DNA from 2 places in the Ottowia pentelensis genome. Region 1 is predicted to be linked to the other one. Evidence: predicted binding sites of a transcription regulator. Region 1 holds the regulator's gene; the other holds the start of a gene.
What was found. The regulator NrdR, encoded in region 1, represses ribonucleotide reductase genes. The targets are predictions, from matches to a motif close to CACNANATNTNGTG.
Positions count from the first base shown of each region.

Region 2: ACWHMB_RS16325 (ribonucleoside-diphosphate reductase subunit alpha) is a predicted target of NrdR. The motif match lies at 1,483-1,496, and genes of this name have one in related genera.

Region 1 is NZ_OZ224513.1:1,054,936-1,058,337, forward strand. Features, by position in the region: gene ACWHMB_RS05045 (helix-turn-helix domain-containing protein) at 1-628, shown strand, start outside; gene ACWHMB_RS05050 (hypothetical protein) at 639-1,244, opposite strand; gene nrdR (transcriptional regulator NrdR) at 1,255-1,704, opposite strand; gene glyA (serine hydroxymethyltransferase) at 1,787-3,031, opposite strand; gene ACWHMB_RS05065 (lytic transglycosylase domain-containing protein) at 3,269-3,402, opposite strand, start outside.
Region 2 is NZ_OZ224513.1:3,381,791-3,385,192, forward strand. Features, by position in the region: gene ACWHMB_RS16325 (ribonucleoside-diphosphate reductase subunit alpha) at 1-1,391, opposite strand, end outside; gene ampD (1,6-anhydro-N-acetylmuramyl-L-alanine amidase AmpD) at 1,597-2,196, opposite strand; gene ACWHMB_RS16335 (sigma-54-dependent transcriptional regulator) at 2,168-3,402, opposite strand, start outside.

The sequences.
Region 1 (3,402 bases):
GGTGCCGCTGCGCCAGCGCAACGAGCTGCTGCTGGCCGCGGGCTACGCGCCGCGCTACAGCGAAACGCGGCTGGACGCGCCCGGTCTGGACGCGGTGCGCAGTGCGCTGCAGCGCCTGCTGGACGCGCACGAGCCCTATCCCGGTCTGGCGCTGGACCGCTGCGGCAACGTGGTGCTGGCCAACGCCGCCGCCCAGCGGATGACGGCCCTGCTGCCGCCCGCGCTGCGGCAACCCACGCTCAACATCTACCGCGCCAGCCTGCACCCCGAGGGCTTTGCCGCCGCCACCCACAATTTCGCCGACTGGGCGCGGCACCTGGTGCAGGATCTGGGCTGGCTGGGCGAGTCCACGGGCGATGCCGAGCTGGCCGCGCTGGCCGAGGAGGTGCTGGCCTACCCCAACGTGGCGGCGCTGATGGCCAGTCCGCCGCCCGCACCGGACGGTACGGACGGCCTGGTGCTCACCTGCGAGCTGCAGATCGGCGAACAGCGCCTGACCCTGTTCACCGCGCGCGCGGCCATCGGCGCGCCGCGCGACGTGACGCTGGCCGAGCTGACGCTGGAGCTGTTCTACCCGGCCGACGTGGCCAGCGAGGCGCTGCTGCGGGCAGCCGCCACCAGCGCTTGACGGGGAGCCTTCAGCGCACCAGCGCCTCGTAGTCGCGGCGCGTGTCGGGCGCCACGCCGGCCAGCACCTGGGCGTAGCTGCTTTGGTGGCGCGCCAGCAGGCGTGCCGAGGCGACGTTGCGCGAGCGGCAGAACCAGTGGCAGCTGTGCTGCATCAGGTACAGCTCGGCCGTCATGCGGTAGGCGTGCTCCTTGTCGGGCAGGGCGTCGGCGTGGCGCGCCAGCACGTCGATGGCGCGCGCGTGCAGCTCGAACAGGCGGCGCGCGTCGAACAGCAGGCGCCCGGGCAGCAGCGGCTGCGCGAAGGGCAGGGCAAAGGGCAGCTTGGCGACCTGCGCCTGCGGCGCCGGTACGCGGGCGAAGTCGACGGCAAAGCGGCCGAACTGGCTGGCCAGCGCCTGCTCGGTGGCCGCCAGCGTGCCCCAGATCTGGGCGCGCCGCTCGGCGTCGGCTTCGTGCAGCCAGCGCAGGTAGCCTTCGGTCAGGCTCTCCAGCATGGGCTCGATCCGGTAGGGGCCCAGCACGCGGCCCAGCAGGGCGATGCGGCGCGCCTGCTCGCGCCCGCGCAGCAGCGCGAACACGATGAAGGCCGCCGCCAGCGCGATCAGGAAGTCCATGCGGGCGCGGTCAACGCTTCACCTCGTCGACCAGCGCGCGGAACTCGTCGATGTCCTCGAAGCTGCGGTAGACGCTGGCAAAGCGCACGTAGGCCACCTTGTCGAGCTTCTTCAGCTCGCGCATCACCCACTCGCCCAGGCGGGCGCTGGCAACCTCGCGCGCGCCGGTGGCCAGCAGTTTCTCTTCGATGCGCTCGATGGCCGCGTCCTGCTGCTCGGTGCTGACCGGGCGCTTGCGCAGCGCCAGTTGCAGCGAGGCCTGCAGCTTGGGCCGCGCGTAGGGCACGCGCCGGCCGTCCTTCTTGACGATGGGCGGAAAACTGACGTCGGGCCGCTCGTAGGTGGTAAAGCGCTTGCCGCAGTGCGCGCACTGGCGCCGGCGGCGGATGAAGTCGCCCTCGTCCGACACCCGGCTGTCCACCACCAGGGTTTCGCTGTGGGTGCAGAAGGGGCAGCGCATATGGATGTCGAATCGGGCTCTGGAGCCCGCCAGTCAGGCGCGGGCAGCTATCACGATGATAGTATCCGAGAGCCCGGGGCAATCACCGATAGACCGGAAAGCGCTTCGTCAGTTCGGCCACCTGGGCGCGCACGGCGGCCAGCTTGGCTTCGTCGCGCGGCGCGTCCAGCACATCGGCCACCAGGTTGGCCGTCAGGCGCGCTTCGTCGTCCTTGAAGCCGCGCGTGGTCATGGCCGGGGTGCCGATGCGCACGCCGCTGGTGACCATGGGCTTTTCCGGGTCGTTGGGGATGGCGTTCTTGTTGATCGTCATGTGCGCGCTGCCCAGCACCGCCTCGGCCTCCTTGCCGGTGATGCCCTTGGCGCGCAGATCCACCAGCATGACGTGGCTTTGCGTGCCGCCGCTGACGATGCGCAGGCCGCGCTGGGTCAGGGTCTCGGCCACCACCTGCGCGTTGCGGCGCACCTGGGCGGCGTACTGCTTGAAGGCGGGCTGCAGCGCCTCTTGAAAGGCGATGGCCTTGGCGGCGATGATGTGCATCAGCGGGCCGCCCTGCAGGCCGGGGAAGACGGCGCTGTTGATGGCCTTCTCGTGCTCCGCCTTCATCAGGATGAAGCCGGCGCGCGGGCCACGCAGGCTCTTGTGCGTGGTGCTGGTCACCACGTCGGCGTGCGGCACCGGGTTGGGGTAGCAGCCGCCGGCGATCAGGCCGGCGTAATGCGCCATGTCGACCATGAAGATGGCGCCCACCTCCTTGGCCACCTTGGCAAAGCGCGCCCAGTCGATCTCCAGGCTGTAGGCGCTGGCGCCGGCGATGATCAGGCGCGGGCGGGTTTCGCGCGCCTTTTTCTCCATCGCGTCGTAGTCGATGGCCTCTTGCGCGTTCAGGCCGTAGCTCACCACGTTGAACCACTTGCCCGACATGTTCAGCGCCATGCCGTGCGTGAGGTGCCCGCCCTCGGCCAGGCTCATGCCCATGATGGTGTCGCCGGGCTTGCAAAAGGCCAGCAGCACCGCCTCGTTGGCGCTGGCGCCGCAGTGCGGCTGCACGTTGGCGGCCTCGGCGCCGAACAGCTGCTTGACGCGGTCGATGGCCAGCTGCTCGACCACGTCCACGTGCTCGCAGCCGCCGTAGTAGCGCCGGCCGGGGTAGCCCTCGGCGTACTTGTTGGTCAGCTGCGTGCCGGCTGCCTGCAGGACGGCGGGCGAGGCGTAGTTTTCGCTGGCGATGAGCTCGATGTGCTCTTCCTGGCGCTGGTGCTCGGCCTGGATGGCGGCCCAGACGGCCGGGTCCTGCTGGGCAATGGTGGTGCTGCGTTGGTACATGGCAATCCTTATGGACGAAATCCCCCGGCAGGCGGGGGCGGCCCAGGCGAACGGCTGGTGGGGCGCCTGCGCGCGCTCAGGATGAGCCCGCGTGGGCGGTGCGCTTCCCCGTGGTGGTGGGCAGGCGTGGCCTGCCGCGCTCCACGTCGGTGCCAGCCGAGAGCAGCCGAAACCTATCGCCAGTCGCGCACGGAGGCGAGTTTAGCCGAGCGCCGCGCCCTGCCCGGGCGCGCCGGATCAGGACGCCAGCTTGGCCGGCGGCGGCGGCGCGCCGACGTTGTTGGCCGCGCGCAGCTCGGGCCCGGCCGGCCCCATCGGCGGCGCCTTGCCGGTGGCCACGCGGTGCAGGCGGGCGTACTCGGCCATCACCT
Region 2 (3,402 bases), 2.3 Mb from region 1:
TTCTTGCGCAGCTCCAGGAATTCCTCGACGTCCAGGTGCCAGGTCTCCAGGTAGGCGCAGACGGCGCCCTTGCGCTTGCCGCCCTGATTGACGGCCACCGCCGTGTCGTTGACCACCTTCAGGAATGGCACCACGCCCTGCGACTCGCCGTTGGTGCCCTTGATGTGGCTGCCCAGGGCGCGCACCCGCGTCCAGTCGTTGCCCAGGCCGCCGGCATACTTGGACAGCAGGGCGTTTTCCTTGATCGATTCGTAGATGCCGTCCAGCTCGTCGGGCACCGTGGTCAGGTAGCAGGAGGACAGCTGCGAGCGCCGCGTGCCGCTGTTGAACAGCGTGGGCGTGCTGCTCATGAAGTCGAAGGACGACAGCACCTCGTAGAACTCGATGGCGCGCGCCTCGCGGTCGATTTCATGCAGCGCCAGGCCCATGGCCACGCGCATGAAGAAGGCCTGCGGCAGTTCGATGCGTTGCTTGCGCACGTGCAGGAAGTAGCGGTCGTACAGCGTCTGCAGGCCCAGGTAGTCGAACTGCAGGTCGCGCTCGGGCTTGAGCGCCGCGCCCAGGCGCGCCAGGTCGAACTGCAGCAGGCGCTCGTCCAGCAGTTCGTGCTCGACGCCGCGCTGGATGAAGCGCGGAAAGGATTCGGCATAGGCGCCGGCCAGCTCGGGCAGGCCCACGTCCTCGCCCAGCACCTCCTGCGCGATGGTGTGCAGCAGCAGGCGGGCGGTGACGAACGTGTAATCCGGCTCCTGCTCGATCAGGGTGCGCGCGGCCAGGATGGCGGCCTTGTAGACCTCCTCGATGGGCACGCCGTCGTACAGGTTGCGCAGGGTCTCGGCCAGGATGGGCGCGGCGCTGATCTCGGCGCTCAGGCCGGCGCAGGCCTGAGTCAAAAGGGCTTGCAGCCCAGACAGATCAAGCGCAATGCGCTCATTATTTTGTAGTACATGCAGCACCTGCGCCGCCGCGGCCGGGGCGGCCTTGTGCTGCGCGCGCTCCTGCGCGCGGCGCTCGCGATACAGCACATAGGCACGCGCCACCTCGTGGTGGCCGCCGCGCATCAGGGCCAGCTCGACCTGGTCCTGCACGTCCTCGATGTGAAAGGTGCCACCGGCCGGCCGCGAGCGCATCAGCGCGCGCACCACGGTCTGGGTCAGCTCGTCGACCAGCTCGCGCACGCTGGCCGAGGCCGCGCCCTGCGTGCCATGCACGGCCAGAAAGGCCTTCATCATCGCCACGGCGATCTTGGCCGGCTCGAAGCGCACGACGGCGCCGTTGCGCCGCATGATCTGGTAGTGGGTCAGCGGGTTGGCGGTGGCGGCCACGGGCTCGATCGGGGCAGCGGGCGTGACGGGCACGGTGAAGGGCGCGGTGCTGCGGGCAGTTTGCATGCGTGTCTCTCGGAGGGTGCGAAGGGGTCTCAGACGGCTCGAAGCAGGTGCCGGACGCGGGCTTGTGGTGTTTTTTTGCTTCGGGTGGACACACTATATCTAGTGTTTTATCAAAGCACAACACACAAGCTATGGTGTATGGCGGATTTTCCACGCGCAGCGACAACGGCGACCAGTCACGGCCTCCGCATGCGCGGGCGCGGGCTCAGCCCAGCACGCCGTCGGGATAAAAGGCGCGCGGCCAGCGCAGCGCGCGCTGCAGCGCGCGCCAGTCGAAGCCGGGGCCGGGGTCGAGCTTGCGGCCGGGCGCGACGTGCTCGTGGCCGGCAATGGCGTCGATCGGACAGTGACGCCGCAGGTCCTTGCACAGGCGCGCTAGGCTGGCGTATTGGGCGGGCTCGAACGCGCCGCCTTCCAGGCCTTCCAGCTCGATGCCCACCGAGTAGTCGTTGCAGTTGGCGCGCCCGCGATGGCTGGATGTGCCGGCGTGCCAGGCGCGCTCGTCGGTGCTGACGAACTGCCACAGCGCGCCATCGCGTCGGACGAAGAAATGCGCCGACACCTGCAGGCCGCGCAGGCCCTGGAAGTAGGGGTGCGCATCCCAGTCCAGCGTGTTGGTGAACAGCGCCTGCACCTGCGCGCCGCCGAACTCGCCCGGCGGCAGGCTGATCGAATGCACCACGATCAGCGAGACGGCGACACCCTCGGGCCGCGGCCCCCGGTTAGGCGACGGCAGCGCCTGCGCCGGCGCGTACCAGCCCTGCCGCCAGGGCGCGTCAGCGCGGAGCCGGCGCTGGGGCGCCATCGTCTTCGGCCCATGGAATGCCCAGGCGCTGCAGGCGCCAGCGCAAGGGGCGCGCGGCCAGGCCCAGGCGCTGCGCGGCCGCCGCCAGATCGAGGCCCGACTCATGCAGCGCCTGCATCAGCAGCTGCCGCTCCTGCCCGTCCAGCCACGCCGCCAGGCCCTGCCCCGGCGCCGACGCCGGGCGATGCGGCGCCGCCGGCGTCAACGGCACGGCCGCAGGCAGCGGCGCGGGCTGCGACGGCACCGCGCCGCGCGGCATCTCATCCAGCGGGGCCAGGTCGCCCAGGTTGGAGTCGCGCGCGCCGCCCAGCGCCACCGCGCGGTACAGCAGGTTCTCCAGCTCGCGCACATTGCCCGCCAGCGGCGCCCGCATGATGGCGGCCAGCTGCTCGGGCGCCAGCTCGATCGCCGGCACGCCCGACTCGTGCGCGATGCGCGCCAGCAGCACCTGGCACAGCGCGGCGATGTCCTCGCGCCGCTCGCGCAGCGGCGGAATGGCGATCTCGATCACGTTCAGGCGATAGAACAGGTCTTGGCGAAAGCTGCCGCCGTGCACCGCCGCCGCCAGGTTCTTGTGCGTGGCGCTGACGATGCGCACGTCCACCGGTTCTTCCTGCGTCGCACCCAGCGGGCGCACGCTGCGCTCCTGGATGGCGCGCAGCAGCTTGGCCTGCATGGCCAGCGGCAAATCGCCGATCTCGTCCAGAAACAGCGTGCCGCCGGCCGCGGCCTGAAAGAAGCCCTCGCGGTCCTGCACGGCGCCGGTGTAGGAGCCCTTGCGCGCGCCGAAGAATTCGGCCTCCAGCAGGTTGTCGGGAATGGCGCCGCAGTTGACCGGCACGAAGGGCCCGGCGTGGCGATGGCTGCAGGCGTGCACCGCGCGCGCCACCAGCTCCTTGCCGGTGCCCGATTCGCCGTGCACCAGCACCGGCGCCATGCTGCGCGCCACCTTGGCCACGCGCCGCTTGACCGAGCGCATGGCCGCCGACTCGCCCACCAGGCGCGCCAGCGCCGCCTGGCCCGGCCCGGCGTCTTCCTCCGGCGGCGGCGCCGTCGGCCGGGTGTCCGCCGCCGGCAGCGGCGCCGGTGCCGTCACCGGCTCGGGCGCCTGCAGGGCCGACTGCACGACGGCGCGAAACTGGCGCAGATCGACCGGCTTGGTCAGGTAGTCGAAGGCACCGCTCTTGAGCGCCTCGACCGCGTTCT